DNA from 2 places in the Pantoea sp. PA1 genome. Region 2 is predicted to be linked to the other one. Evidence: predicted binding sites of a transcription regulator. Region 2 holds the regulator's gene; the other holds the start of a gene.
What was found. The regulator PurR, encoded in region 2, represses purine synthesis genes. The targets are predictions, from matches to a motif close to CANGCAAACGTTTGCNTG.
Positions count from the first base shown of each region.

Region 1: the regulator PurR is predicted to act here: its motif matches at 6,366-6,383, upstream of purM (phosphoribosylformylglycinamidine cyclo-ligase).

Region 1 is NZ_JBXGEE010000001.1:2,113,842-2,129,030, forward strand. It holds gene AC1V0D_RS10135 (DsrE family protein) at 1-128, opposite strand, end outside; gene AC1V0D_RS10140 (DsrE family protein) at 160-765, opposite strand; gene bepA (beta-barrel assembly-enhancing protease) at 1,522-2,985, shown strand; gene arsC (arsenate reductase (glutaredoxin)) at 3,015-3,356, shown strand; gene hda (DnaA inactivator Hda) at 3,353-4,054, opposite strand; gene uraA (uracil permease) at 4,162-5,445, opposite strand; gene upp (uracil phosphoribosyltransferase) at 5,590-6,216, opposite strand; gene purM (phosphoribosylformylglycinamidine cyclo-ligase) at 6,446-7,486, shown strand; gene purN (phosphoribosylglycinamide formyltransferase) at 7,483-8,121, shown strand; gene pstB (phosphate ABC transporter ATP-binding protein PstB) at 8,312-9,079, opposite strand; gene pstA (phosphate ABC transporter permease PstA) at 9,092-10,726, opposite strand; gene AC1V0D_RS10190 (ABC transporter permease subunit) at 10,723-12,810, opposite strand; gene ppk1 (polyphosphate kinase 1) at 12,961-15,021, shown strand; gene ppx (exopolyphosphatase) at 15,027-15,189, shown strand, end outside.
Region 2 is NZ_JBXGEE010000001.1:965,061-980,249, forward strand. It holds gene sufD (Fe-S cluster assembly protein SufD) at 1-362, shown strand, start outside; gene sufS (cysteine desulfurase SufS) at 362-1,585, shown strand; gene sufE (cysteine desulfuration protein SufE) at 1,607-2,023, shown strand; gene AC1V0D_RS04765 (L,D-transpeptidase family protein) at 2,080-3,105, shown strand; gene AC1V0D_RS04770 (major outer membrane lipoprotein) at 3,182-3,418, opposite strand; gene pykF (pyruvate kinase PykF) at 3,722-5,134, opposite strand; tRNA gene AC1V0D_RS04780 (tRNA-Val) at 5,486-5,562, opposite strand; tRNA gene AC1V0D_RS04785 (tRNA-Val) at 5,574-5,650, opposite strand; tRNA gene AC1V0D_RS04790 (tRNA-Val) at 5,654-5,730, opposite strand; gene AC1V0D_RS04795 (MATE family efflux transporter) at 5,884-7,257, opposite strand; gene AC1V0D_RS04800 (riboflavin synthase) at 7,466-8,125, shown strand; gene cfa (cyclopropane fatty acyl phospholipid synthase) at 8,364-9,512, opposite strand; gene punC (purine nucleoside transporter PunC) at 9,821-11,023, opposite strand; gene punR (DNA-binding transcriptional activator PunR) at 11,130-12,035, shown strand; gene purR (HTH-type transcriptional repressor PurR) at 12,032-13,057, opposite strand; gene cydH (cytochrome bd-I oxidase subunit CydH) at 13,339-13,428, shown strand; gene AC1V0D_RS04830 (C40 family peptidase) at 13,476-14,264, opposite strand; gene AC1V0D_RS04835 (Grx4 family monothiol glutaredoxin) at 14,630-14,965, shown strand; gene rnt (ribonuclease T) at 15,009-15,189, opposite strand, start outside.

The sequences.
Region 1 (15,189 bases), 1.1 Mb from region 2:
TCGGCAGGCTCGGTTTTATTCTCCGCCAGTTTATCGCTGGCCTTACCAAATAAAGCGGGCAGCTGTAAAACATTGCCGCCAATAAATCCCGCGACGGCTGCCACCACCACTAAAGCTGCTGGACGCATCAGATATTCTCCCGATTAAATAAAACGTTAATTACATTGCCAGCCACGCATACCCCTGGTTTTGCAGCGTTGAGACCGTGGTTGGACTGGAAAGCGCGTGCACAACGGATTTATCAATCCAGTTGTTGGGATAGTGGTGGAAGGCCACCGACTGATCGCACACGGAGACTTTTACGCCCGCCTGATTCAGCTCGTTAATCAGCTTCAGGTTGGGATTGTCGATGCCATAAAACTGTTTGAAATGGGCGTTATCCAGCATGGCGGGGGTCGCGTCACCGGTAACCGAAACCACAAACTTCAGCTGATCGGCCGGAACGCCAGAGGCGATATAAAGATTCACTACCCGCGCGACGCGCTCCAGTCCCAGATTGGGTGCGGTCATCGCGCCATCGCTGCGGGTGATCTGAAAAACAATTTTATTACTCAGACCCGGCACCGGCTTAAAAGCGGCATCAGGCTCATAATGAATTTTGCCGTAGCCTTCAATCGCTGGTGTACTCCAGAATCCGGCGGGTTCCTGAGGCTCTGAGGCAAAATGGCGTGTGACTTTGTCATAAATAGTGCCACTCTGTGTAACAGCCGCACCCACTACGCCACCGATAATGGCGATTAACGCGTACGAAATAGCTGAACGCATAACACTTCTCTCCGGCAAATAATCTCTGGCCGATTCAGGACTGAATCAGGTCGGCTATCTATATCACAGCGCGGACGTGATTCTCTCCTGAAGGAAAGTCGGGCAGGCACGCTGCTGATGACAGCAGAAATGATTCACCGCCTGAATTAATCGAAAAATTTCATTAGCAACTAAAAACCGTCTTTTTATCACTGGCCCGCGATAAGGTCCGCCTGATTTATGGCGACAGGGGAAAGATTTAAAAAATAACAGCCAGCGTTAAATAGAAAAAAACAGATATGGCCGGAATAACGATTGAATTTATCAATGTAAAAAAAGGATTAAACCCATGCGTTTCGCTGTTTTTTTCAGATTTGGCCTGGAAAAAATCATGCCATATTCAGTTTTTTTGAGTGAATTTACATAACTTTAAAAAGGAAAGCGGATTAACGTCAGAAGACCGACAGAAGATTCTGCTTTATTCATGCCGGACTCAATCAGCAGCGTAAATAAGCCGTTGTATAATTGCGCGCCGCCGCGGGCAATCCCCTGCCCCGGCTTATCCGTTTAACTACGGTTTAGGTTTCAGGAATGTTCAAATTTTTTCGTCATATTCGCTGATCTTGCACAAACCGCGCCGCCGGCTGGCCCCGAAAACAGCATTTCTTTCTTTTCGGGCACTGGTTAAGATAGGCGCAAACCGTCGTTATCTGCGGAAAAGGGAACCTACCCGCTGCGCACCTGTCTCTTTTCAGAGCCTCTCTACAGGATTAAGGCATGTTGAACCGGTTAAAAAAAACGCTGATCGCCGCGCTTCTGCCGACGCTCATTCTGTCCACGCTGTCACCGGCTTACGCTGATGTCAGTGATTCTCTTCCCGATATTGGCACCACGGCCGGTTCGACGCTGTCGATTAATCAGGAGCTGCAGATGGGCGACTTCTATGTCCGCCAGCTTCGCGCCAGCGCACCACTGATCAACGATCCGCTTCTCAATCAGTACATCAATCAGCTCGGCCAGCGCCTGGTTGCGCACGCTGACTCGGTGAAAACGCCGTTCCACTTCTTTCTGATACAGAACGATGAGCTGAACGCCTTTGCCTTTTTTGGCGGCAATGTGGTGCTGCACTCCGCGCTGTTCCGCTTTACCGAGAATGAAAGCCAGCTGGCGTCGGTAATGGCGCATGAGATTTCTCACGTTACCCAGCGCCATCTGGCGCGCGCGATGGAAGATCAGAAGCGCAATGCGCCGCTGACCTGGGTCGGTGCGCTGGGCTCTATTCTGCTGGCGATGGCGAGTCCGCAGGCGGGCATGGCAGCACTGACCGGTACGCTGGCGGGCACCCAGCAGGGGATCATCAGCTTTACCCAGGGCAATGAGCAGGAGGCAGATCGCATCGGGATTCAGGTGCTGCAGCGCGCCGGATTCGATCCGCAGGCGATGCCGAACTTTTTGCAGAAGCTGGCCGATCAGAGCCGCTTCTCGTCAAAGCCACCGGAAATTCTGCTGACGCACCCCCTGCCCGACAGCCGTCTGGCGGATGCCCGAAACCGCGCCAACCAGATGCGGCCAGTGGTCGTGCAGTCGACGGAAGATTTTTATCTGGCGAAGGTACGGGCGCTGGGCATGTACTCCACCGGGCGCAATCAGCTTACTGACGAACTGCTGAGCCAGTATGCCAGCGGCAATTCGCGTGAGCAGCTGGCCTCACAATATGGCAAAGCGATACAGTTTTTGCAGGCGAAGAGTTTTGCCGACGCGAAGCGGATTATGACCCCGCTGCTGGCGAAGCAGCCCGGTAATGTCTGGTTCCTCGACATCATGTCCGATATCGATATCGGTCTGAACCAGCCGCAGCAGGCGATTGCCCTGCTCACCGCGGCTACCGGGGCGAAAAACAGCCCGGTGGTGCAGCTCAACCTGGCGAATGCCTATGTAGAAGCGAAACAGTATGCCAGCGCCAGCCGCATTCTGAATCGCTACACCTGGGCAAACAAGGATGACCCCAACGGCTGGGATTTACTGGCGCAGGCTTCTGCTCAGCAGGGGCTGAATGATGAGGAGCTCTCGGCGCGGGCCGAGAGTCTGGCACTGAATGGTCAGCTCGATCAGGCGATTAGCGCACTGAGCAGCGCCAGCGCCCAGGTGCCGCTCGGCAGCCTGAAGCAGGCGCGCTACGATGCCCGTATCGATCAGCTGCGTCAGTTGCAGCAGCGTTTCAAACAATATCAGAAAGGCTGAGCATAACAGCCGGAAAAGGAGAGCCTGACATGGTGACGATTTACCACAACCCGCGCTGCAGCAAGAGCCGCGAAACTCTGGCCCTGCTGAACACCCGCGGCCTTGTACCGGAAGTGGTGCTCTATCTGCAGACGCCGCCTGACCGCGAGACGCTGCAGAGTCAGCTGCAGAAGCTGGGGATGCAGAGCGCACGCCAGCTGATGCGGACGAAAGAAGCGCTCTACAGCGAACTGGCGTTGAGTGATAAAGAGGAAAGTGCGCTGCTGGACGCGCTCGCCGCCCATCCGCAACTGCTTGAAAGGCCGATTGTGATCAAGGGCGATCGGGCGCGAATCGGACGTCCGCCGGAAGCGGTGCTCGACATTCTTTAAAGGCCGAGCGTCTCTTTAACGAAGGGAATGGTGAGTTTGCGCTGGGCGCTGATCGAGGCACGATCAAGCCGATCCAGCGTTTCAAACAGGGTGCGCATTTCACGATCCAGTCGCTTCAGCAGGAAGCGTCCCACATCTTCCGGCAGCTCAAAGCCGCGCAACCCGGCGCGCAGTTGCAGCGCCTGCAGTTTATCTTCATCGGAGAGCGGCTGCAGGCGATAGATCTGCCCCCAGTCCAGGCGCGAGGCGAGATCCGGCAGCTGCAGATTCAGCTGGCGCGGTGGACGATCGCCGGTGATGAACAGCCGCGTGTTGCCGGTTTCCAGAATGCGGTTGTAGAGATCGAAGATCGCCATCTCCCACTCCGGCTCACCGGCAATGCACTCAATGTTATCGATGCAGACCAGTGACAGCTGCTCCATCCCCTCCAGCACTTCCGGTACAAACCAGGTGCGTTTGTCCAGCGGCACATATCCCACCGCTTCACTGCGAGCGGACATTTCGGCGCACGCGGCGTGCAGCAGATGACTCCGCCCGCCGCCTTCGCGTGACCAGAAGTAGAGATAGCTGCCATGTTGTTGGCTGAGAGCGCCTTTCAGCGCGGCAATCAGCGACGGGTTCTCCCCCGGCCAGAAGCTGGCGAAGGTTTCATCGTCAGGTAAATAGAGTGGCAATGACAATTGTGCCGGCGTGTTCAGAAGCACCTCAGCAAGAGAACAAGCAAAAAATCGGGGGAAGTCTACCACAGTTTTCAGAAAGAGATGAATGGGGCGTCCCTGCCCCGATCCTGTCCGTTACGATGCGATCAGGGCTCGCGGGATTCTTCGGCGTCCAGCACCACTTCTTCCGGACGCAGCAGCGAGATCACCCGGAAGATCAATGAGAGTCCGACGCCCACGATCGTCGCTAACGCCATGCCCTTCAGCTCTGCCGCGCCGATGTGCACCTTCGCGCCGCTGACGCCAATGATCAGGATCACCGAGGTCAGGATCAAGTTTTGCGCTTTGTTGTAATCGACTTTCGATTCGATCAGGACGCGGATACCCGAAGCGCCGATCACGCCATACAGCAGCAGCGACACGCCGCCCATAACCGGCACCGGGATCGCCTGGATCACCGCCGCCAGTTTGCCGACGCAGGAGAGCAGGATCGCCAGAATCGCCGCACCGCCAATTACCCAGGTACTGTAGACACGGGTAATCGCCATGACGCCGATGTTTTCGCCGTAGGTGGTGTTCGGGGTGGAGCCAAAGAAGCCGGAGATCACCGTCGATAAGCCGTTGGCGAACATTGAGCGATGCAGGCCAGGGTCGCGGATGAGATCTTTCTTCACGATGTTAGCCGTGACCACCAGATGCCCGATATGTTCGGCAATCACCACCAGCGCGGCGGGGAGAATCGTCAGCATCGCCACCCATTCAAAGCGCGGCGTATAGAAGGTCGGCAGGGCAAACCAGGGGGCACTGACCACGCCGCGCCAGTCCACGATGCCCATAAACGCGGAGAGCAGATAACCCGCCACCACGCCGACCAGGATAGGGATGATCGCCAGGAAGCCGCGGAACAGCACCGAACCAAACACCGTGACGGCCAGGGTCACCAGCGAAATCAGCACCGTTTTACTGTCGGGTGCACTGCCTTCTGCCGGCAGCAGGCCCGCCATATTGGCCGCTACGCCCGCCAGCTCCAGACCGATTACGGCGACAATCGCGCCCATCGCCGCTGGCGGAAACATCACGTCCAGCCAGCCGGTTCCCGCGCGTTTAACAATCAGCGCCACGAGGCAAAAGAGTACCCCGCAGAGGATAAATCCCCCCAGCGCCACCTCATAGCCCAGCGGCAGTAACAGCAGTACCGGCGAGATAAAGGCGAAACTGGAACCGAGATAGGCGGGGATTTTGCCCTTACAGATAAAGAGGTAGATCAGCGTGCCGACGCCGTTAAACAGCAGAACCGTCGCCGGGTTGATGTGAAACAGAATCGGCACCAGCACTGTGGCACCAAACATGGCGAACAGGTGTTGCAGGCTGAGTGGAATGGTTTGCAGTAACGGCGGTCGTTCAGTGACGCCAATGGCGCGACGAGTCATCATTTATCCCCTTATGTTATTTTCCCCACGGGTGCGCGCTTCAGGCACAGCCTCAGGCACGCGGGTCAGCCCTGCGGCAAACCCGCCCCGGTCGGAGAGCTTTTTTTTGCAAAAAAAAGCCGACTCTCTGGTCGGCTATGCGATTTATTTGGTTCCGAAAATCTTGTCCCCGGCATCGCCGAGTCCGGGAATGATGTAACCCTTCTCATTCAGTCCCTGATCCACGGACGCCGTGTAGAGCTCAACGTCAGGGTGTGCCTTCTCCAGTGCAGCGATCCCTTCCGGGGCGGCAACCAGTACCAGCACTTTAATGCTGGTGCAGCCCGCTTTTTTCAGCAGGTCGATGGTGGCGATCATTGAGCCCCCGGTCGCCAGCATCGGGTCTACCACCAGCGCCAGGCGCTCTTCGATGTTAGAAACCAGCTTCTGGAAATAGGGAACCGGCTCCAGCGTCTCTTCATCACGGTAAACCCCAACCACGCTGATACGGGCGCTGGGAACGTGCTCCAGAACCCCTTCCATCATGCCAAGACCGGCACGCAGAATCGGCACCACCGTGATCTTTTTGCCTTTGATCTGATCGATTTCAACCGGGCCGTTCCAGCCCTCAATGGTGACGCGCTCCGTTTCCAGATCGGCGGTCGCTTCGTAGGTCAGCAGGCTGCCCACTTCAGACGCCAGCTCACGAAAGCGCTTTGTACTGATATCATGCTCACGCATCAGGCCCAGTTTATGTTTGACCAGCGGGTGTCTGACTTCCACGATCTTCATTGGTGTTCTCCCGGAATGAGTTGAGCTAAAAAAAAATCGCGGGATTATACCGCCTTTTCCGCTCTGCGCCACCTGTCCTTGCGCAAAGCCGCGAGTCTGGCCGGGATAAAACAAGGATTAATGAAAATTGTCCGATGCGCAATCCCGGACTCGCAAACGTTTGCCTGCACTGTTAGAATTGCCGCGCTTTATTTTAACCACCAACCGCAACTCGCGTGGGGACCTCGCAGTGACCGACAAAACCTCTCTCAGTTACAAAGACGCCGGTGTTGATATTGATGCTGGTAATGCCCTGGTTGACCGTATTAAAGGCGTAGTGAAAAAGACGCGTCGCCCGGAAGTGATGGGTGGACTGGGCGGTTTTGGTGCGCTTTGCGCGCTGCCGCAAAAATACCGTGAACCCGTGCTGGTCTCCGGCACCGATGGCGTTGGTACCAAGCTGCGTCTGGCGATGGATCTCAAACGTCACGACGCCATTGGTGTTGACCTGGTGGCGATGTGCGTTAACGACCTGGTGGTGCAGGGTGCTGAGCCGCTCTTCTTCCTGGATTACTACGCGACCGGCAAACTGGACGTGGACACTGCCTCTGCGGTGATCACCGGCATCGCCGAAGGGTGTCTGCAGTCAGGGTGTGCGCTGGTCGGCGGTGAAACGGCCGAGATGCCAGGCATGTATCACGGCGAAGATTACGACGTGGCCGGTTTCTGCGTGGGCGTGGTGGAAAAATCAGAAATCATTGATGGCAGCAAGGTGCAGGATGGCGACGTGCTGATCGCTCTCGGCTCCAGCGGCCCGCACTCCAACGGCTATTCGCTGGTGCGCAAGATTCTGGAAGTCAGCAACACCGATCCGCTGACCGAACAGCTGGAAGGCAAACCGCTGGCTGATCATCTGCTGGAACCGACCCGCATCTACGTGAAAAATATCCTGAGCCTGATTGAACAGGTCGATGTGCATGCTATCGCACACCTGACCGGCGGCGGCTTCTGGGAAAATATTCCTCGCGTGCTGCCCGACAACACCCAGGCGGTGATTGATGAGAAGAGCTGGCAGTGGCCGGCCGTCTTCAGCTGGCTGCAGCAGGCCGGTAACGTCAGCCGTTTCGAGATGTACCGTACCTTTAACTGCGGCGTCGGGATGGTCATCGCCCTGAGCCCGGCCGACGCGGATAAAGCGATCGCGCTGATGGAAGCGGCCGGAGAGAAAGCCTGGAAGCTCGGCGTGATCAAAGCGTCAGAGGCGGAAGAGCGTGTGGTCATCAACGGATGAAAAAGCTGGTTGTACTGATCTCCGGCAACGGAAGCAATCTTCAGTCCATCCTTGACGCCTGCGCCAGCGGGCGCATTCACGGCAGCGTGGCTGCCGTGTTCAGCAACCGCGCCGCTGCCTTTGGCTTAACGCGGGCGCGTGAGGCGGGCATCCCGGCTCACGCGCTGGCCGCCAGCGATTTCACCGACCGGGACGCCTTTGATCGCCAGCTGATCGCTGAGATTGAAGCGTACTCGCCCGACCTTGTCGTCCTGGCGGGGTATATGCGTATTCTCAGCAGCGCATTCGTGGCCCATTTTCACGATCGCCTGCTGAATATTCACCCTTCCCTGCTGCCGAAATATCCGGGCCTGCATACGCACCGTCAGGCGCTGGAGAACGGTGATAGCGAGCATGGCACGTCGGTGCATTTTGTCACTGACGAGCTGGATGGCGGGCCGGTGATCCTGCAGGCAAAAGTGCCGATTTTTGCCGACGACACGGAGGCGGAGATCACGGAGCGGGTGCAGCATCAGGAGCACGCCATCTATCCGCTGGTCATCGACTGGTTTGTTGAGGGACGGCTGGCGATGCGTGACGGTAAGGCCTGGCTGGATGGCGAACCGCTGCCGCCGCAGGGCTATGCTAACGACTGATAGACGGGAAGTCACACAGACAGCTGTTAAACCTGAAGCGATGGGGACCTGTGTCCGGAGTAAAGCATAGCGGGCCATGGAGGGCCCGCGCTGAGCCCGCCATGGAGGGCGTCTTTTGCGTCTTTACGCAGGACACAAGCCCCCTGAGCCGGTGTGATATCCCGCAGAGCGCCCCTTTCCCGTTGCGGACTCAGCCGTAACGCCCCGTAATATAATCTTCGGTCCGGCGCTGTTTCGGCGCGGTGAAGATACGGTCGGTCTCATCAAACTCCACCAGCACGCCCTGATGCATAAACGCGGTGTAATCTGACACGCGAGAGGCCTGCTGCATGTTGTGCGTCACCAGCACCAGCGTAAAATGCTGCTTCAGCGTGGTCATCAGCTCTTCAATCACCAGCGTCGAGATAGGGTCCAGCGCAGAGGTCGGCTCATCCAGCAGCAGAACCTCCGGTTCAATCGCAATAGCGCGGGCAATCACCAGCCGCTGCTGCTGTCCGGTCGAGAGCGTCAGCGCATTCTGAGACAGCTGATCTTTCACCTCGCCCCAGAGCGCCGCCGCACGCAGCGCACGCTCACAGGCTTCGTTCAGCACCCGCCGGTCGCGTACCCCCTGCAGGCGCAGCCCGTAAACCACATTCTCATAGATCGACTTGGGAAACGGATTCGGCCGCTGAAACACCATCCCGACCCGACGCCGCAGCGCGGAGAGATCCTGCTCCGGTCGCAGTATCGGCAGCGAGCCCAGCAGCACCTCTCCCTCAACCCGGCAGTGATCGATCACATCATTCATGCGGTTAAAGCAGCGCAGCAGCGTCGATTTACCACAGCCTGAGGGACCAATCAGCGCGGTGATCCTGTTTTTCGGCACCTGCATCGAAATATCCTGCAGCGCCTGGCGCTCGCCATACCACAGCGACAGATGGTTAACGGTAAGCGCCATATCCGTGTCGGACGTCATAGTCATAGCCTGTTATTGAGTCATAAGGCGATAGCGTTCACGCAGACGGTGACGCAGGGCCATCGCCAGCAGATTAAGCGACAGAATAATCAGCACCAGCAGCAGCGCGGTGGCAAACACCAGCGGCCGGTCAGCTTCAATATTCGGGCTCTGAAACGCCAGATCGTAAATCTGGAAGCCCAGATGCATAAACTTGCGATCCAGATGCAGATAAGGAAACACCGCGTCTACCGGCAGCTCCGGCACCATTTTTACTACCCCCACCAGCATCAGCGGTGCGGTTTCCCCGGCCGCCCGCGCCACCGCCAGGATCAGACCGGTCAGCATCGCGGGCACCGCCATAGGCAGCACCACATTCCACAGGGTTTCCGCCTGCGTTGCGCCCAGCGCCAGCGAACCCTGTCGCAGACTGTTGGGAATACGGGACAGCCCCTCTTCGGTCGCGACAATGACCACCGGCAGCGTCAGTAACGCCAGCGTCAGTGAGGCCCACAGCAGCCCTGGCGTGCCAAACGTCGGATTGGGCAGTGCGCTGGCGAAGAAGAGCTGGTCGATCGTGCCGCCCACCAGCCAGACGAAAAAGCCCAGGCCAAAGACGCCATAGACAATCGAGGGGACGCCCGCCAGATTGACCACCGCGATCCGCACCAGCCGGGTCAGCGCATGACGTCCGGCATATTCATGCAGCCAGATTGCCGCGATCACGCCCAGCGGCATCACCACCACCGACATCAGCAGCACCATCAGCACGGTGCCGAAAATGGCCGGAAACGCGCCCGATTCACTCTCGCCCTCCGCAGGGGAGTCGCTGACGAAGCGCCACAGCTGATGCAGGAAATGCAGCATTTTGCCGCCTGCCGTCATCGCATTGGGCTTCCAGCTGTCCACAATGTCGGTCAGCGGAATCGCATGTTCGGTGCCGTGTACATCCCGCAGGATCAGCAGATCGCGCTGACTCTGCTGCTGCAGAGAGGCCAGCGTCTCACTCAGCTGATTGAAACGGCGCTGCAGGGCGGCCTGATTGGCCTGAAATTCCGACTCGGTCTGCAGATCAAAGCGTCCGGCGGCCCGTCGTGCCTCCGCCTGCTCGTCTAACTGTTCCCGCTGGCTGTTGAGACGCGCCATATCGACCCGACGGATCTGGCTGGCCTGGCGCACCAGGGTCTGCACCTGCCCGAGCCGTTGATGCAGCAGCGCATCCGGGTCTCTGGCGGTTAACTCTTCATTGTCTTCACGCAGCCCGACAAACCAGCCATAGGCCTGACCGTGGCCGCGCCGCTGCAGCACCATGACATCGGCGGGCTGAGTGATCTGCGCCGCCTGACGGCTGTAAACCACGCGGAAATCGGGCGCGTCCCACTCCCGGTTACCGGTCTTAATCAGATAACGATGAACCTTCTCCCCCTGATTGCCCTGCTCATCGGCCGGGGCGGGAAAGTGCCGCTGATGCTCCAGCGTTTCACCCAGCAGGCGCGTCTCGCCGCCCTCCGGCTGGCTGAAGCTGTAAAGGTCAACGCGCTGCGGCCAGAAGGCACGCACTCCCTGCCAGGCCAGCAAACCAATCAGCAGCGTAAAGGCGAGCAGGCAGACGGCTACCGCGCCGGCGGTTAACCACCGCCAGCGATCGTTCTGGCGCATCACCTTCATGCCTGCTCCTCCTGCTGACTGTATCGCTGACGCAGCCGCTGCCGGATCAGCTCTGCAATGGTGTTGATAACCAGCGTAAACAGCAGCAGCAGCAGAGCGCTGAGAAACAGCACCCGGTAGTGGGCACTGCCCGCCGCCGCTTCCGGCATCTCGATAGCGATATTGGCGGACAACGCGCGCAGGCCGCTGAACAGGCCCCCTTCACTTTGCGGCGTGTTACCGGTCGCCATCAGCAGAATCATGGTTTCTCCCACGGCGCGCCCCAGACCGACCATCAGCGCGGCAAAAATACCGGCAGAGGCACCGGGCAGCACCACGCGGGTCAGCGTCTGCCACGGCGTCGCGCCCAGCGCCAGCGAGCCCTGTCCCAGCGCCGCAGGGACGCTGAAGAGCGCATCTTCCGAGAGGGTAAAGATCAGCGGCACCAGCGCAAAGCCCATCGCCAGTGCGGCCACCAGCAGATTTCGCTGCTCATAATGCGGCAGCCAGTCGCCGGCATCCGGCATAAACTGAGCGGGCAGCCACAGCGTCAGCAGCGTCACTGACAGCAGCAGCGGCAGCAGAATCAGCACTTCGCGACCGGGCTGACGCCAGCGCGGCGGTAAGCGGGCGCTGAATACCCCGCACAGCAGCAGCGCGCCCGCCAGGGTGAGCGGCAGTAGCAGCACCCCCAGCAGGGCCTGACCAATGTGCGGCGCCAGCCAGAGTCCGGCAATCAGCCCGACCACCACACTCGGCAGCGCCCCCATCATCTCTATCGCCGGTTTCACCCAGCGTCGCAGGCCGGGGGCCATAAACCACGCGGTGTACATGGCGGCGGCCAGCGCCAGCGGCGTGGCAAACAGCAGTGCTAACCCGGCCGCTTTCAGCGTGCCCGTCACCATCGGCACCAGGCTGAACTTTGCCTGATAGCCGTCGCCCGCGGCGGTCGACTGCCAGACCCAGTCCGGCGCGGGATAGTTCTCATACCAGATTTTCTGCCAGAAATTACGCCACGTGACGTCGGGCCACGGGTTATCGAGCCGCAGCATCTGCCAGTGTCCTGGACGCTCAATCAGCAGGCTGTCGCCGCGGGGTGAAAACTGCGCCTGTACGATGCCAGGCGCCAGCTGACGCTCCAGTATCGGGCCGCTCTGCTTGCTGGCGAACAGCCGCAGCAGCCCCTGCCTGCTGAGTGTGGCGAACACGCGACGGTGCGGCTCCGTCACCAGAAGCGTCTCACCGTCGCTCTGCGCGAAGGTCTTTATGCGCTGCAGGCGCGGCCCCTGCTCGCCGGCCACAGCAAACCACTGTGTCACGCCGCTGCGATCCTGAATCAGCAGGCTTGCACCGCCCACCAGCAGGTGCAGGCTTTGCGGCGGCTGCGGCAGGGTGTGCGTTTCGCGTAATGAGGCCTGTGCATCACCCAACTGCCAGACGCGCAGCAGATTGCCTTCCGTGGTGTAGAGCAGATCGCCTGTCGGTGAAAGCGCCAGCAGATCGAGCTGACGCTGAGGCAGCGAGAGAATGGAAGCCTGACGATCGGTGCCAATCGTCAGCACCTGAAGCCCGGCCTGGGTGAGCGCCGCGATGCGCCATTGATCGGCATGGCGGGTTGCCAGCGCCATCTTCGTCACCGCGCCAGCGGGTATATGAAAGGGTTTGTCGCCCAGGGGAAAGCGCCACTGCTGGTCGGCTGTAGGCTGCAGCAGCGTCAGCGCTCCCTCAATATTGAGCAGCAGCGTCTGCCCGTCGGCACTCTGCACAATCGCATCCGGTGGCGGCGTCAGCGCCAGTGCCGGTTCTGCGGGCTGCCCATCCAGCGGAATAAAGCGCGCCGCGCCGCGATCGCTGATACGCCAGCCGACCTTGTCCTGATTGCCCATCGCTAATGCAGGCGCACGATCCCAGAGTTGCTGGCTGGAGGCGATTTGCAGACCCGGCGCCGTAAACAGCGGCAGTACCACTCCTATCAGCCAGCAGAACAGCAGCAGCATCAGCAGCAGGATCGCCACGCCGCAGCAGGTGACCAGCCGCCGCGTCAGGCGGTCAATGGCACGACGCTTACGATCGCTGAATTGGACAGGAATGTGGTTTACGCTCATGCGGTTCCGGCAGCAGGCTGAAATAAGCCGCTATGTTGCCCGTAGCGGGTTGATAAGACAACTCCTGGCGTTGGACAACGCTGCCATACTCTCGCCATAATGTTCAGGGACACTGGATCTTCAGTCCTGCAACCGCTAAATGGAGTGAGAATGGGTCAGGTAAAGCTTTATATTGAAAAAGAATTGAGCTGGTTATCCTTTAATGAACGGGTTTTGCAGGAAGCGGCAGATAAAAGCAATCCACTGATTGAGCGGATGCGCTTTCTGGGTATCTACTCCAACAACCTCGATGAATTCTATAAAGTGCGTTTTGCCGACCTGAAACGCCGTATTCTGATTGGTGAAGAGCAGGGTTCCGCCAGTACGCCACGTCATCTGTTTAAGAAAATTCAGCAGCGGGTGATGAAGTCCGATCAGGAGTTCGATGCCCTCTATAACGAGCTGCTGCTGGAGATGGCACGCAACCAGATCTTCCTGATCAACGAACGTCAGCTGTCGCCCAATCAGCAGGCGTGGCTGCGTCACTACTTTAAGCATGAGCTGCGTCAGCACATCTCGCCGATTCTGATCACCCATGAAACCGACCTGACCGAATTTCTTAAAGATGACTACACCTACCTGGCGGTCGAGATTATCCGGGGTGACGACATCCGCTATGCGCTGCTGGAGATCCCGTCCGACAAGGTGCCGCGCTTTATCAATCTTCCGGCGGAGCCACCACGTCGCCGTAAGCCGATGATCCTGCTCGACAACATTTTACGTTACTGCCTGGATGATATTTTCAAAGGCTTTTACGACTACGACGCGCTCAACGCCTATTCCATGAAAATGACGCGTGACGCCGAGTACGATCTGGTGACGGAGATGGAGTCGAGCCTGCTGGAGCTGATGTCCTCCAGCCTGAAGCAGCGACTGACGGCAGAGCCGGTGCGTTTCGTCTATCAGCGCGATATGCCGGAGGCGATGGTTGAACTGCTGTGCCACAAGCTCTCTATCTCTAACTTCGATTCGATTCTGCCCGGCGGTCGCTATCACAACTTTAAAGATTTCATCGGCTTTCCGAACGTCGGCAAAAACAACCTGATAAATCGTCCGCTGCCGCAGATCCGCCACATCGGCTTTGACGGCTACCGCAACGGCTTTGATGCGATCCGCGACCGCGACGTGCTGCTCTATTATCCTTATCACACCTTTGAGCATGTGCTGGAGCTGCTGCGTCAGGCGTCGTTTGACCCGAGCGTGCTGGCGATCAAAATCAATATTTACCGCGTCGCCAAACACTCGCGCATCATGGATGCGATGATCCACGCCGCCTATAACGGTAAGAAGGTCACGGTGGTGGTTGAGCTGCAGGCGCGCTTCGATGAAGAAGCCAACATCTACTGGGCTAAACGCCTGACCGAAGCCGGTGTGCATGTGATTTTCTCCGCCCCTGGCCTGAAAATCCACGCCAAGCTGTTCCTGATTTCACGCCGTGAAGGGGAAGAGATTGTGCGCTATGCCCACATCGGCACCGGCAACTTTAACGAGAAGACTGCCCGGCTCTACACGGACTACTCCCTGCTGACCGCCGATGCGCGTATCACCAACGAAGTGCGTCGGGTGTTCAACTTTATTGAGAACCCCTACCGGCCCGTAACGTTCGATCACCTGATGGTGTCTCCGCAGAACTCACGCCGGATGCTGTATGAACTGATCGACACCGAAATCGCCAATGCCCAGCAGCAGAAGCCCTCCGGCATTACTCTGAAAATAAACAATCTGGTGGACAAAGGGCTGGTTGATCGGCTTTATACAGCCTCCAGCGTAGGGGTAAAAGTCAATCTGCTGGTGCGTGGCATGTGCTCACTGATCCCGGATCTGCCGGGGATCAGCGAGAACATTCGCGTCATCAGTATTGTTGACCGCTATCTGGAACACGATCGCGTCTATATTTTTGAGAATGGCGGCGATAAGAAGGTGTTCCTCTCCTCCGCTGACTGGATGACGCGTAATATTGATTACCGTATCGAGGTGGCGGTGGCGATTCTCGATCCGCGCATCCGGCAGCGCATACTCGACATTATTGCCATTCAGTTGAGTGATACGGTGAAAGCCCGCATCGTCGACAAAGAGCTGAGTAACCATTACGTCCAGCGAGGCAATCGCCGTAAAGTGCGCTCGCAGCTGGCCATCTATGATTACATCAAGAAACTGGAACAACCTGACTAAATCCTATGCCAATTTCTCATAAAAGTACGCCTAAACCCCAGGAGTTTGCGGCGATTGACCTGGGCTCGAACAGTTTCCATATGGTGATTGCGCGGGTCGTCGACGGTGCGATGCAGGTGCTGGGTCGCCTGAAGCAGCGCGTCCATCTGGCTGACGGGCTGGATGCTC
Region 2 (15,189 bases):
TCGTGCGTGACAAAGGCCGTGCGGTGTTTAACGGTCACATCAAAGTGGCACAGCATGCACTGAAGACAGACGGGCAGATGACCAACAACAACCTGTTGCTGGGCAAGCTGGCAGAGGTCGATACCAAGCCGCAGCTGGAAATCTATGCGGATGACGTTAAGTGCAGCCACGGCGCCACCATCGGCCGTATCGATGACGAGCAGATGTTCTATCTGCGTTCGCGCGGTATTGAGCAGGATGCTGCGCAGACCATGATTATCCACGCCTTTGCGGCAGAACTGACCGAAACACTGGAAAATCCGGTGATGCGTCAGGCCGTACTGCAGCGTATCGCGCAACGTTTTCCCGGAGGCGACGTATGATGAACTTCGATCTCGACCGCATCAGAGCTGATTTTCCTATCCTGAAGCGAGAGGTCAACGGTCATCCGCTGGCCTACCTTGACAGCGCCGCCAGCGCACAACGTCCCCTCTCGGTGATCAATGCCGAGAGTCATTTTTACCAGCATGGCTATGCGGCCGTGCATCGCGGCATCCATACGCTGAGCCAGCAGGCAACCAGTGATATGGAGAACGTGCGCGATCAGGCCGCCCGTTTCCTGAACGCTTCGTCGCAGGAAGAGATTGTTTTCGTCAAAGGAACCACCGAAGGCATCAATCTGGTGGCCAACAGCTGGGGCAGCAGTCAGCTCCGGTCTGGCGATAACCTGATCATTACTGAGATGGAGCATCACGCCAATATCGTTCCATGGCAGATGCTGGCTGAGCGCACCGGAGCCGAAGTGCGTGTGCTGCCGTTGAATGACAACGGTGAGCTGGCGCTTGAGCAGCTGGCGGGGCTGATTGACAGCCGCACGCGCCTGCTGGCCGTGACGCATGTTTCAAACGTGCTCGGCACGGTTAACCCGGTCAAAGCGATCGTGGCGCAGGCCAAAGCCGCAGGTGTTGTTACCCTGGTGGATGGTGCGCAGGCGGTAATGCATGACAAAGTTGACGTGCAGGATATCGGCTGTGATTTCTATGTTTTCTCCAGCCATAAACTCTACGGCCCGAACGGCGTGGGTATCCTTTATGGACGCAAAGCGTTGCTGGACCAGATGCCACCCTGGGAGGGCGGCGGGTCGATGATTGACCGCGTCATGCTGCCGACGGGCACCACCTGGAACAGCGCGCCGTGGCGTTTTGAAGCCGGCACCCCCAATACCGGCGGCATTATCGGCTTTGGTGCGGCACTGGCCTACGTGCAGGCGCTGGGACTTGATACCATTCATGAGCGTGAAACGGCGCTCATGAACTATGCCCTCGACAAACTGGGCACCGTCCCGGACATCCGCATCTATGGCCCGCAGTCGCGCGCCGGTGTTATCGCCTTCAATCTCGGTAAGCACCACGCTTACGATGTCGGCAGCTTCCTGGATCAGTATGGTATTGCCATCCGCACCGGCCATCACTGCGCCATGCCGCTGATGCAGCACTACAACGTGCCTGCGATGTGCCGCGCCTCCTTCACCTTCTACAACAGTGAAGAAGAGGTGGATCGTCTGGCAGCGGGTCTGACGCGCATTCATCGTCTGCTGGGCGGCTGAACAGTTTTAACGGAGTGACTGATGGCGAATTTGCCTGAAAAAGAGAAACTGGTGCGTAACTTTAACCGTTGCGCCAACTGGGAAGAGAAGTACCTGTACATCATTGAACTGGGTTCGAAACTTCCGGAATCCTCTGAAACCCTGCACCAGCCGGAAAACGTCATCTCGGGATGCCAGAGCCAGGTGTGGATCAGAATGACGCCGCAGGCCGATGGCACCATCGCCTTCGAAGGTGACAGCGATGCCGCTATCGTTAAGGGCCTGATTGCTATCGTAATTAGTCTCTATCAGAACCTGCCACCTGCCGAAATTCTGGCGCTGGATGTCCGCCACTGGTTTGGCGAACTGGCCCTGATGCAGCACCTGACGCCCACCCGGTCGCAGGGGCTGGAGGCGATGATTCGGTCTATTCGCCATACCGCTCAGAACCTCAGCTAAGCTACACTCGACAGACGCCATCCGGCGTCTGTTTTTTTATCTGACGAGAAAATTGCATGAAACCAGCTTTACGTTTAGCCGGTGCATTGCTGCTGACCTGTTTTGGGCTCTCTGCACCCGCATTCGCCACGGAATATCCGCTGCCGCCACCTGACAGTCGCCTGATTGGCGAAAACGTCCTGACTCAGGTCCCCGATAACAAACAGCCGCTGGAAGCGATTGCGGCCCGCTACCAGGTCGGTCTGCTGGGGATGCTGGAGGCGAATCCCGGGACCGATCCCTGGCTGCCCAAGGCGGGCACGCAACTGACGATACCGCTACAGATGATCCTGCCCGATACACCACGCGAAGGCATTGTGGTGAATCTTGCCGAGCTGCGTCTCTACTACTTTCCCAAAGGCGAAAACAAAGTCATCGTCTATCCCATAGGCATTGGCCAGTTAGGGGCAGCCACTCCCGTGATGGTCACCCGTATCAGCCAGAAGATCCCTAATCCTACCTGGACGCCAACCCCGAACATCCGCAAACGCTACGCGAAAGAGGGTGTCACGCTGCCCGCCGTGGTGCCTGCGGGACCGGATAACCCGATGGGACAGTTTGCCATGCGTCTGGCGCGCGGCACGGGCCAGTATCTGATCCACGGCACCAATGCGAAGTTTGGCATCGGCATGCGCGTCAGCTCCGGCTGTATCCGTCTGCGTTCCGAAGATATCGAAGCGTTGTTTAACGCCGTTCCAGAGGGGACACGGGTGCAGATTATCAATCAGCCGGTGAAGTACGCCATCGAGCCGGATGGTAAACGCTACGTTGAAGTGCACCAGCCGCTGTCACGCAATGACAAAGATGATCCGCAGACGCAGACCATTGCGCTCAGCGACGGACTCAGGCAGTTTATGAAAAGTGAGAAGAGTGACCGGGCGCTGATTAAAGCCAGCATCGCACGACGCTCAGGCATGCCTGTACTGGTCAGCAGTGGTGAACCGGTAGAGAGTGATACCGTGCCGCCCGAAGGGCTGGAAAGTGCCGCGGTGCTGACAGAGAGTGCGGCAGCAGGGAAGGAGGCGAAGAACGTTAAACCCTGACAGAAAGGTGCCGGATAGAGCCTGGCAGGGGCAAAAAAAATGGCGCCATAACGGCGCCATTTTTAAACCAGAACTCTTACTTACGGTAAGAGTGAGCCTGGTTGTCCAGACGCTGGTTAGCGCGTGCTGCGTCATCTTTAGCAGCCTGAACGTCTGAACGCACTGCGTTCACGTCGTTGCTCAGCTGGTCAACTTTCGCGTTCAGAGTCTGAACGTCTGAAGACAGCTGGTCGATTTTAGCGTTGCTTGAGCAACCAGCCAGCAGAGTTGAAGCCAGAACTACCGCGCCCAGTACCAGTTTAGTACGATTCATTATTTATACCCTCTAGATTGAGTTAATCTCCATGTAGCAATACAAGTATTACACAAAGCTTTTTAAGTTGAGAATAAATTTTTGATGAGAAGATGCTTAAATTTGATCGTTCGCTCAAAGAAGCAGCGAATCCCAGAATATGATAAAAAAATTTAGCGAAAACAGAGAGATTTAATCGGATTAACCTTAATATTAAGAGTATTTGAATAGTTATTTTCGATTGGAATTTTCTGGTATTTGGTTTAAGAGGAAATAAAAAAAGCGCCTCTTAAAGGCGCTTCTAAATAACCGCTGACGCAGGTTTTACAGGACGTGTACGGACGCGGTGTTGGTAGTTCCGCTTGGTACTAATGCACCGGAAACCAGCACTACGACATCCCCTTTCTGAGCGTAGCCGCTTTCCAGCGCCGCTTCTTTACCCAGACGATAGAAATCATCGGTCGACGCGATCTCAGAAACCAGACGTGTCTCAATGCCCTTACTCAGGATCAGCTGGCGTGCAGTGGTCTGATTGGTGGTCAGGGCCAGGATGGTGGCGTTCGGGAAGTATTTACGCACCGCTTTAGCCGATTTGCCGCCTTCGGTCGCCACCACAATCAGTGGCGCTTCCAGCTTCTCAGCGGTCTCAACCGCACCGCGGCAGACGGCTTCGGTGATACGCAGCTTACGGGTATCGTTCTGGCTGTCGATGCGCGATTTCATCACGCGGTCGGTACGCTCACAGATGGTCGCCATGATGGTGACCGACTCCAGCGGATAGCGACCTTTGGCGCTCTCACCTGACAGCATGACCGCATCGGTGCCATCCAGGATGGCGTTCGCCACGTCGCCGGCTTCTGCGCGGGTAGGGCGTGGGTTTTTGATCATGGAGTCGAGCATCTGGGTCGCCGTGATGACCACTTTGCGCGCTTTATTACATTTCTTGATCATCATCTTCTGCGCGAAGATCACCTCTTCAACCGGGATCTCAACACCCAGGTCGCCACGCGCAACCATGATGCCGTCTGACGCTTCGAGAATTTCGTCGAAGTTGTTCAGGCCTTCCTGGTTTTCGATTTTGGAGATGATCTGGATGTGCTCACCGCCGTGCTGTTTCAGGTGCTCACGAATCTCCAGCACGTCTGAACGCTTACGGATGAACGAAGCCGCGACAAAGTCCACACCCTGCTCACAGCCAAAAATCAGATCGCGTTTGTCTTTTTCAGCCAGCGCAGGCAGCTGGATTGAGACGCCTGGCAGGTTAACGCCTTTGTTCTCACCCAGGTCGCCGTTGTTCAGTACTTTACAGACTACGGTGTTTTCGGTGACTTCGGTCACTTCCATCCCAATCAGGCCATCATCAACCAGCACGGTGTTGCCGATCTTCAGGTCAGCCGTGAAGCCCGGGTAGGTGACAGCAACGCGCTCGCTGTTGCCGATCACGCTCTGATCGGTGGTGAAGGTAAAGGTCTGACCCGCTTTCAGCGCCGCGTCGTTACCGCCTTCCAGTTTCATGGTGCGGATTTCAGGGCCTTTGGTGTCCAGCAGGATAGCGGCCTGACGACCGGTTTTCTGCATCACGGCGCGCATATTGGTAATGCGCTGGCCGTGCTCAGCGTAGTCGCCGTGAGAAAAGTTCAGACGCATAACATTCATGCCTGCTTCAAGCAGCTGAGTCAGCATCTCTTCGGATTCGGTTTTCGGGCCGATAGTACAAACGATTTTAGTCTTTTTCATGACGGATTATCTGTAAGTTGTGATGGATGAATAAGGGCGGAATCCGATGGCAGCGCATCGAAGTGAAATTTCTGATTTGAGACTGAAACTGAAAAGGGCAGTACTGAATAAGAATAGGTGACGAAGGCCAGGCGTGCAGGGAAGTTGTGCGGCTACGATTGGTAACCACCACGCTGTTGTTGCGCAAATCATTTGAGTTATCGCAGTAAGCACGTGATCGCTGAAACCTTTCAAGTAAACAACGGGGGACAGTATAGACGCTAAGTATGCGAAAACCAATCAAAAAGCAGAAGGGGGACGCGATGCAGATCAATATAAAGGGAGTTGCGCAAGCTGAAGGAATTCTGAAAGTGGTGCGCTCTAATGGACTCGAACCATCGACCCCCACCATGTCAAGGTGGTGCTCTAACCAACTGAGCTAAGAGCGCATACTGAATATTGGTGCGTCCGAGTGGACTCGAACCACCGACCCCCACCATGTCAAGGTGGTGCTCTAACCAACTGAGCTACGGACGCACTTGGTGCGCTCTAATGGACTCGAACCATCGACCCCCACCATGTCAAGGTGGTGCTCTAACCAACTGAGCTAAGAGCGCAACATGCTGTCAGGGCGACAGCGGGGACGAATATTAACGGCAGCGTGTGAGGCTGGCAAGGGGAAAATCGTTTTTTCACTGTGACTGCGCAGCAACTGTGCTAACCGTCGTTTTTTTCGGCGCTGCGGGCCATAAATGGCCCGCTTTTGTGGATTATCGCGCCGCGCGGGCGAGGATAATGGCCGCCGGTGAACGCTGTAAGCGTCTGATGCGCCAGATCATCATCACCGCTGCCGAGGTGAGGCCGATAATGAAACCGCACCAGAAGCCCGCAGGTCCCATACGCGGCACCAGCCAGTCGGTCAGTGCCAGCAGATACCCGGCAGGCAGACCGAGCAGCCAGTAGGCAATAAAGGTGATGAAGAAAATGGATCGCGTATCTTTATAGCCGCGCAGAATGCCGCTACCGATCACCTGAATCGAATCGGAGAACTGATAAATCGCCGCCAGCAGCATCAGCTGTGCGGCCAGCGTCACCACCTCAGGATTGTCGTTGTAGAGCAGGGCGATCTGGTGACGGAACGTCACGGTAAAAATCGCGGTCAGCGCCGCCATGCTGATGCCGACACCCTGCGCCGTCCACGCGGCGACCCGGGCCTGCTCGGTGGAGCCCTGACCCAGGCGGTAGCCGACGCGGATGGTGGTCGCGACGCCCAGCGACAGCGGTAACACGAACATCAGTGAACTGAAATTCAGCGCGATCTGGTGGCCGGCGACATTGACGATGCCCAGCGGCGACACCAGCAGCGCCACCACGGCAAACAGGGTGACCTCAAAAAAGAGCGCCAGCGCCACCGGTAATCCCAGCGCCATCAGGCGGGTGAGAATGACACGCGAAGGCGGCGACCAGCGGCTCTCCATGCGGATATCACGCATCGAACCCATCCGGCGCACCCAGAAGCGCATGCAGATAAACATTACCCAGTAGACCGACGCGGTTGCCACACCACAACCCACCCCGCCCAGTGCCGGCATCCCGAAGTGACCATAAATAAAGATATAGTTGAGCGGGATGTTAAACATCAGGCCGAGAAAGCCCAGCACCATACCCGGCTTGGTTTTCGACAATCCTTCACACTGGTTGCGCAGCACCTGGAAGAAGAGGTAGCCGGGTGCGCCGAACAGCAGGGCATGCAGATAGCCTTCTGCCTTCAGGGCCAGCCGGGGATCGATATCGTGCATTGCGCGGATGAGGTAACCCGCGTGCCACAGCAGCACCATAATCAGCAGGGAGACAAAAAAGGCGAGCCAGTATGCCTGGCGAATCTGTTCACCGATGCGTTCGCGGCGACCTGAACCGTTGAGTTGCGCAACGGTGGGCGTCAATGCAAGCAGAAGACCATGACCAAAGAGGATGGCCGGAAGCCAGACAGAGGTGCCGACAGCAACGGCGGCCATATCCGTGGCGCTGACGGCGCCGGCCATAATGGTATCCACAAATCCCATTGCGGTCTGGGCCACCTGAGCAAGGATGACCGGAATCGCAAGGGCCAGCAATTGACGCGCTTCTGTTAAATACTTCTGCACGTTAACACCTGACGAGTTATAGGAAAGAAAAGGGGCAAAAAGCCCGGGGAATTTCGTGAGTTAGTGTAACTGGCGTAACCCCATTCGCCAATCTTTGTCACACAATGCGGTTTGCACTGACTCAACGCCGTGGCAGGGGCTGAAATCTAACAGCGGGCCTGAGCTGTGGTAAACTGGCACAAACGTCGGATTTTCAGAGGCAAAGAATATGTTTACCGGAATTGTGCAGGGCATGGCGGAGATCGTGTCCATCGAAGAGAAAGAGCTGTTTCGTACCCATACTGTCCGGCTACCGGAAGAACTCCTGCCGGGTCTGGCGCTGGGCGCATCCGTCGCGCATAACGGCTGCTGCTTAACCGTGACGGCAATCGACGGCGATCGCGTCAGCTTTGATCTGATCAAAGAGACGCTGCGGGTGACGAACCTCGGCGATTTGCGCGAGGGCGACGTGGTCAACATCGAGCGGGCAGCAAAATTCAGCGATGAAATCGGCGGGCATCTGATGTCGGGTCACATTATGACCACGGCTGAGATCTGCAAAATTATCCAGTCAGAACATAACCGCGAAGTCTGGTTTAAAATCCAGGACCCGGCGCAGATGAAATATATTCTGCATAAAGGGTTCGTCGGTATCGACGGCATCAGCCTGACGGTCGGGGATGTGACCAGAACGAAGTTCTGCGTCTATCTGATCCCGGAAACCTTGGAACGCACCACGCTGGGGGCGAAGACCTTTGGACAGCGGGTCAATATTGAGATCGATCCACACACTCAGGCCATCGTCGAGACCGTGGAGCGCGTGCTCGCCCAGCGTGATGCTGCGGCAGCCATGAGTGCGCTGACCGGGCAACCTGCCGCAGAGAGTTAATATCAGGCGCGACAGCGCCTGTTGAACCGCTGACCCGATTCGCTGTGAGATTGCACCTGCGCAGGAAACAGGATCAGATCGGAAAGACGCAAAAGCCGTCATCCCTGACACGCTCGACACGCGCCCTCCCTGGCGCGTGACGCTTTCCTCTTCTGACCCTGTTCCCTGCGCCTTTAGCTTCTCCGTTGCGGCTAACGCGGGTCTGACTTCGGCAGGCCTTGCGGCGCAACCGGGCCCTCTACCGCGCCACGCGCAATCCCCCCTCTACGCCACGACTGAAGACGATCTGCCACAGCTGAATATCACGCGCGCGGAATGCACCGGCACAGGCGTTGAGATAGTAGGCGAACATACGCTTAAAGCGATCGCCATAACTCTCAGCCAGCTGAGGCCAGGCCTGCAAAAAGCGTTCATGCCATGCCATCAGCGTCCTGTCGTAATCTGCGCCAAAGTTGTGCCAGTCCTCCAGAATAAAATGGGGCTCGCTGGCATCGGCCACCTGACGCACCGAAGGCAGGCAGCCATTGGGGAAAATATACTTATCGATCCAGGGGTCAACGCGCATATCGGTTTTAATCGCGCCGATGGTGTGAAGCAGGAAAATCCCGTCAGGCTTAAGATTACGATCGACCACGTCGAAATAGGTCGCGTAGTTTTTAGGCCCGACATGCTCAAACATACCGACCGACACCACGCGGTCAAACTGCTCGTTCAGATCGCGATAGTCCTGCAGCAGAATCGTCACATCCAGCCCTTCACAGCGCTGCTGCGCCAGCTTCTGCTGCTCGGCGGAGATGGTCACGCCATGCACGCTGACGCCATAATGACGTGCGGCAAATTCCGCCAGTCCGCCCCAGCCGCAGCCGATATCCAGCAGCGACATCCCGGGTTCCAGCGCTAATTTACGACAAATCATATCCAGCTTGGCTTCCTGCGCCGACGCCAGCGTCGTGGCCTCTTTCCAGTAGCCACAGGAGTATTGCATGTAAGGGTCAAGCATCAGTGAAAAGAGATCGTTGCCGAGATCATAGTGCTCTTTGCCCACGATCCAGGCCCGCTTGCGGGACTGCAGGTTGGTTAAGCGGGCGGCGGCGATGCGCAGGGTATCTTTGAAATGGTGCGGGAGCTGCTGATCCAGTTTATGTTTAAGCACCTGGTGGAAGAACATATCCAGACGGTCGCAGTCCCACCATCCCTCCATATAGCTTTCGCCCAGCCCCAGCGATCCCTCCTGCAGAACACGCTTAAAAAAACCGGGATGATGAATGCGGATGTCCCACGGACGTGAGCCATTTATTTCGATATCCGCTTTTTCCAGCAGTTCGTGAACGATGCGATACCAATGATTATCTTCAGGAGTCACTGCTTCTGCGTAAGATGAACTCATAGCTTTTCCACCACCTGTCCAATCTGAACCTGAACAAAGAATAGCCAATTCGTCAGGCATTGAGAAACGTCACGGAGGATTCCGCAAACCGATTATCTGTAAGATACAGAGGACTGGAACAGGCTGAAGCAGGGCCGGTAAGAGGGAATAACGCGTGCGAATACCGTCCCGGCAACAGCGTGCCAATCAGATTATTACGTTATTATATTGTTGATTTATTACAGATTTGTTGACCCGGATGAGTATATTCTCACGCGGGTCAATATTCAATGACTTATTGTTAGGGCGCTAACTAAAAGGTTAGCGTCTTAATGATTATCCTGGCAGGCAGGTTGCGCAGTGGCAACAACAGTTTGTGCGCTTGCGGCGCGTTGCATGACGTACCCGATCAGGGCGAGCAGAATCGTCACTGTCATAATCAGCGTGGTGGTCAGCAGTGCCTGAGTTAATCCCGCCGACACCGCCAGGCTGGCGAGGAAGCAGAGGCCTAACTGCAGCGTATTCTGCAACGCGGCGGCTTTGCCGGTAGCGTGCGGGAAGGGCATCAGCGCACTGGAGACCACAATCGGATAGATCGCTCCGTTAGCCAGCGCCATTCCGCAGAACGGCACCATGAGGCTGAGCAGCGTTCCCTGACCCGAAAGCGCGACCGCAAACAGTGCCAGAATGCTCAGGCTGTAGACCCCCAGCAGCCAGGGCAGCAGCTGTGCGCCGTTAAAGCGGTTGAGCAGGGCGCGACAGCCGAAGCCACCGATTAAAAAGGCGAGCGTCTGTGGCAGATAGCTCAGGCCAATGTCGGCGGGGGAAAGGCCCAGGCCCGCCAGAATAAAGGGTGAGCCGGTCAGCCAGGCAAAAAAGCTGGCGGAGCAGGCGGAGTAGATCAGTACGTTACCGCTGTAGACGCGGGATTTAAGCAGCGTGAAGAAGCCCGGCTGTGCCCCTTTCTCCTGCGGAGCGGGTTTCACCGTGGGCAGACGCAGCGTGACCAGAATCAGCGCCACCGCAATCAGGGTCAGCACCAGGAAAATCGAACGCCAGTGGAAATGGCCGATCAGCCATGCCCCAAGCAGCGGTGCCAGCGCCGGTGAGAGGGCCACCAGCGGCATGATCGTGGCGAACACTTTGCTGGCGCGCGCCGCCGGATAGCGGTCGATGACCAGCGCCTGCCAGCTTACGGCGGCAGCACAGACGCCTATCGCCTGAATGAAGCGCAGCGCCAGCATCAGAAAGATATCATTCACCCACAGCATACCCGCACAGCCAGCGGCGAACAGTGCCAGCCCGGCCAGCAGCACGGGTTTACGGCCGATGCGATCGGAGAGCGGGCCCCAGAAGAGCTGACCACAGGCGAAGCCGGCCAGAAACAGACTCATGCTGGCGCTGATCAGGCCGGGCGAGGTGCGGAACGTCTCCTGCATCGCGCCAAAGGCGGGCAGGTACATATCGGTGGCTAAAAAGCCCAGCATGCTGAGCAGAGCGAGGTAGGGCATAAATCCTATATTCGACAACATCAGATTCTCATTTTGCAGGGTAAACGCGGCAGAGTGTAAAAGGTGCGTTTGCGGCTGTGAAACGGTAATATTTGCCGGTTGCTGTTAAAATTTTTGAAGGCAGATTATGTGGTCAGAGTATGCACTGGAAGTGGTTGACGCGGTTGCACGCGGGGGCAGTTTCAGCGCCGCCGCGCAGGAGTTACATCGGGTGCCGTCTGCCATCAGCTATACGGTTCGCCAGCTGGAAACCTGGCTGGCGGTGCCGCTGTTTGAGCGTCAGCACCGTGAAGTGGTACTGACCCCGGCGGGGGAGCATTTTGTCAGGGAAGGGCGCAGCGTCATCAAAAAAATGCTCGCAACCCGGCAGCAGTGTCAGCAGCTGGCTAACGGCTGGCGCGGACAGCTAAGCATTGCCGTTGATCGCATCGCCAAACCGCAGCGTACCCGGCAGCTGGTTAACGATTTTTATCGCCACTTTCCGGACATGGAGCTGCACATCAGTTATGAGGTCTTCAACGGGGTCTGGGATGCCCTGGCCGATGGCCGGGTCGATGTCGCGATTGGCGCGACCCAGGCGATACCGGTTGGCGGACGGTTTGCGTTCCGGGATATGGGGAAGCTCAACTGGCGCTGCGTGGTGGCACCCGACCATCCTCTGACGCAGGCGACCCGGATTGATGATGACACGCTGCGTCACTGGCCGTCGCTGGTGCTGGAGGATACGTCACGGGCGCTGCCGCGGCGCATGACGTGGACGCTGGACAATCAGCGCAGGCTGGTGGTGCCGGAATGGCAAACCGGGCTGGAGTGTGTGCAGGCGGGATTGTGCGTGGCGATGGTGCCGGGCCATCTGGCCCGGCCACTGCTCGACAGCGGCGCGCTGGTGGAACTGACGCTGCCGCAGGCGTTTCCGGACAGCCCCTGCTGTGTCAGCTGGGCAGAGGATCGCGCATCACCGGCAACAGGCTGGTTACTCAGCTATCTGGGTGATGCGCAAACGCTTAATCAGGAGTGGTTAAGCGAGGATTAACGGCGATAGTCGCGGAACGGACCATCCGCAACTGAACGGCGTTCAATCAGCGTGGGATGGACTTCAATCGTTTGTGACACTTCGCGCTTGCTGGTGATGCGATCAAGCAGCATATCCAGCGCCTTCTCACCCAGCTGAGCCTTGGGCTGATGGACGGTGGTCAGTGCAGGCGCAAAATAGCGCGCGTTGCGCACATTGTCATAACCGATCACCGAAATGTCCTGCGGAACGCGCAGACCCATCTCGTCAGCGGCGCAAATCGCCCCCATAGCCATGATGTCGCCACCGCAGAACACCGCCGTCGGGCGCTGCTTCTGCGACAGGATCTGCTGCATCGCCTGATAGCCCGACTCCGGCTCAAAGTCACCCTGCACAATCCACTCGGCGCGCGGCTGAATGCCCGCCTCTTCCAGCGCCTTAAGGAAACCGGCATGACGTCCGCCCCCGGTGTTGCGCTCCATCTGACCGGGGATGGCGCCGATGTCGCGGTGGCCGCGCTCAATCAGATAGCGTCCCGCCAGATAGCCACCCTGGAAGGCGTTATCCAGCACCGTATCGGTGAAGTCGGCACGCGACTCGCCCCAGTCCATCACCACCATCGGGATATTGCGGTTCTCTTCCAGCATCTGCAGCAGGTCGTCCGGGTATTCAGAGCACATGACCAGCAGGCCATCGACGCGCTTCTGCGCCATCATGCTGAGGTAGGCGCGCTGTTTTTGCAGATCGTTATGCGCATTCCCCAGAATCAGCGTATAGCCTTTGTCAAAACAGTGATTCTCGACCGCTTCGATAATCTCAGCGAAATAGGGCGCTTCGCTGGAGGTGGCCAGCAGCCCCAGCGTCCGGGTGTGATTCACCTTCAGGCTGCGCGCCACGGCGCTCGGCGAGTAGTGCAGTTCCTTGATCGCCTGCCAGACCGCATCGCGCGTCTCTTCAGCCACGAAGCGGGTTTTATTGATGACGTGCGAAACCGTGGTCGTGGAGACGCCAGCGCGTTTTGCCACATCTTTAATTGTTGCCATGAAAATCGGACTCCAGGACTTATCTAACTGTATGATAAGCGTAGTGTTAAACGTTTGCGTCTGCTCAGGGTATTTTCCGCAAAAATGCCGTGTTATGGCGCATTAAACCGGCGGCCGACGGAGAATAAATGCCTGAAAAAGTGCGCAAACGGAATCAGGGCTGCGCGCGTTGCGCAACAAGGGCGGGATTCTAACAAGGCTGAACGGATAAAACGAGATTTTTACCCACGGCTGTGGGAAAATAGAATAACCACAATGATTACGTGGTTAAAGAGCAACCCATGAGTACCGATCTTAAACTGGCGTTAATGACCACTGTCGGCTGCCTGCTGATGATTGTGGCCTTTAGTTTTACCGCTGTACTGCACTGATAAAAAAGCCGGGACTTCTCTCGGCTTTTTTCTGACACTGCATCAGCTCAGCGAATGGTTTTCGGCGTCATTACACGACGCGCACCTATGTAGTGACGCTGCCAGTAATCTTCCCCTAACGCACTGATCTGAATATCTTTGCCGGTACGCGGTGACTGAATAAACTTGCCGTCACCCAGGTAAACCCCGACGTGATCCGCGGTTCCGCGGCCATTAATGCGGAAGAAGACCAGATCGCCTTTTTCCAGTGACTCACGTTTGATAGGGGCAGCGTCACGCAGGTGATACATCTCGTTAGCGGTGCGCGGAATTTTAAACTTCACCAGATCTTTATAGGCGTACCAGACCAATCCGCTGCAGTCGAAGCCGGTGTGGGGGGAGGTGCCGCCCCACTGATAAGGTTTGCCCAGCTGGCCCATGAGCTTGGTCATCGCTGTTTCACGCGCTTTCTGGTAGCGCTGACGGTGAGATTTGCTCATTTTAATGGTGCCGGTCTCGCTGGCATCCGCGTTTTTCAGCAGGCGCTGGTGGCCGTAGCGTTTTTTCTCTTTGGTGCTGAGTCGGGCGGTCTTAAGCGAGGTTTTTTTGGCAGGTGTCTGTTTAGCGGTCAGTTCAACTTTTTTCTGTTTTTTCGTTTTGAGCTTCTGAACCGGGCTGAGACGGGTTTTTTTTGTCGTGGTTTTCACCACGCGACGTTTGCGGCGCTCATCCTCGCGCGCACTCTTTTTCTCTGCTTTATGCGTACTGACGTTCACCGGAGCGTGCGGAGACGCGGCGGCGATGTTGAAGAACAGTTGCGCAAAGGCCAGCATAAAAAGCGTAATGATTAAACGCATAGTCCATTAAGTAGTTAAGTTGTCAGGGCCACTACGCACCGCGACAAAGTTGAGATTAATCTGATCCAGGATCAGCGCCGAAGCCATTCTAGTCCAGTTCTTTTAAAAACTGTAATGCCTTTTATTGTTAATCTTTGCAACCCACGCGATTGTGCTGAAAATGAACATTTTCAGCGTCTTATATCAACGAAATTATTACGAATTATTAATCTGTTACCGGCTGTTAATAATCAGGAATTCACGCTGTGCCTGTCATGACTTAACCAGGATGGCGATTTCAGCAGGCAGCGATCAAAATCTCGTTTTCAGTCACGCTGCGAAGTCGCTACAATAAACAAACACGAAGTGACGAATTAAGGAAGGCAATTATGAGTACTGTAGAAAAAATTCAGCGCCAGATCGCAGAAAACCCGATCCTGCTGTACATGAAAGGTTCTCCGAAGCTGCCAAGCTGCGGCTTCTCTGCACAGGCGGTGCAGGCACTGTCAGCCTGCGGTGAGCGTTTTGCTTACGTGGATATTCTGCAGAACCCGGACATTCGTGCAGAGCTGCCAAAGTACGCCAACTGGCCAACTTTCCCGCAGCTGTGGGTAGACGGTGAACTGGTCGGTGGATGCGACATCATCGTTGAGATGTTACAGCGTGGTGAACTGCAGTCGCTGATTAAAGAGACCGCAGAAAAATTTAAAGAAGCAGAATAAAAAAAGGCCGACGCAATGTCGGCCTTTTTCGTTGTGGCATTCCTCAGACGGAGGCGCTGGTGTCTGCATCGCCTTCGGCAAAGGGCAGGGGCCAGCCACCTAACCGCTTCCAGCGATTCACCAGCTCACAGAACAGCGTTGCGGTCTGCTGCGTATCATACAGCGCCGAGTGTGCCTGACTGCTGTCAAACTCCATTCCCGCAGCGATACACGCCTTCGCCAGC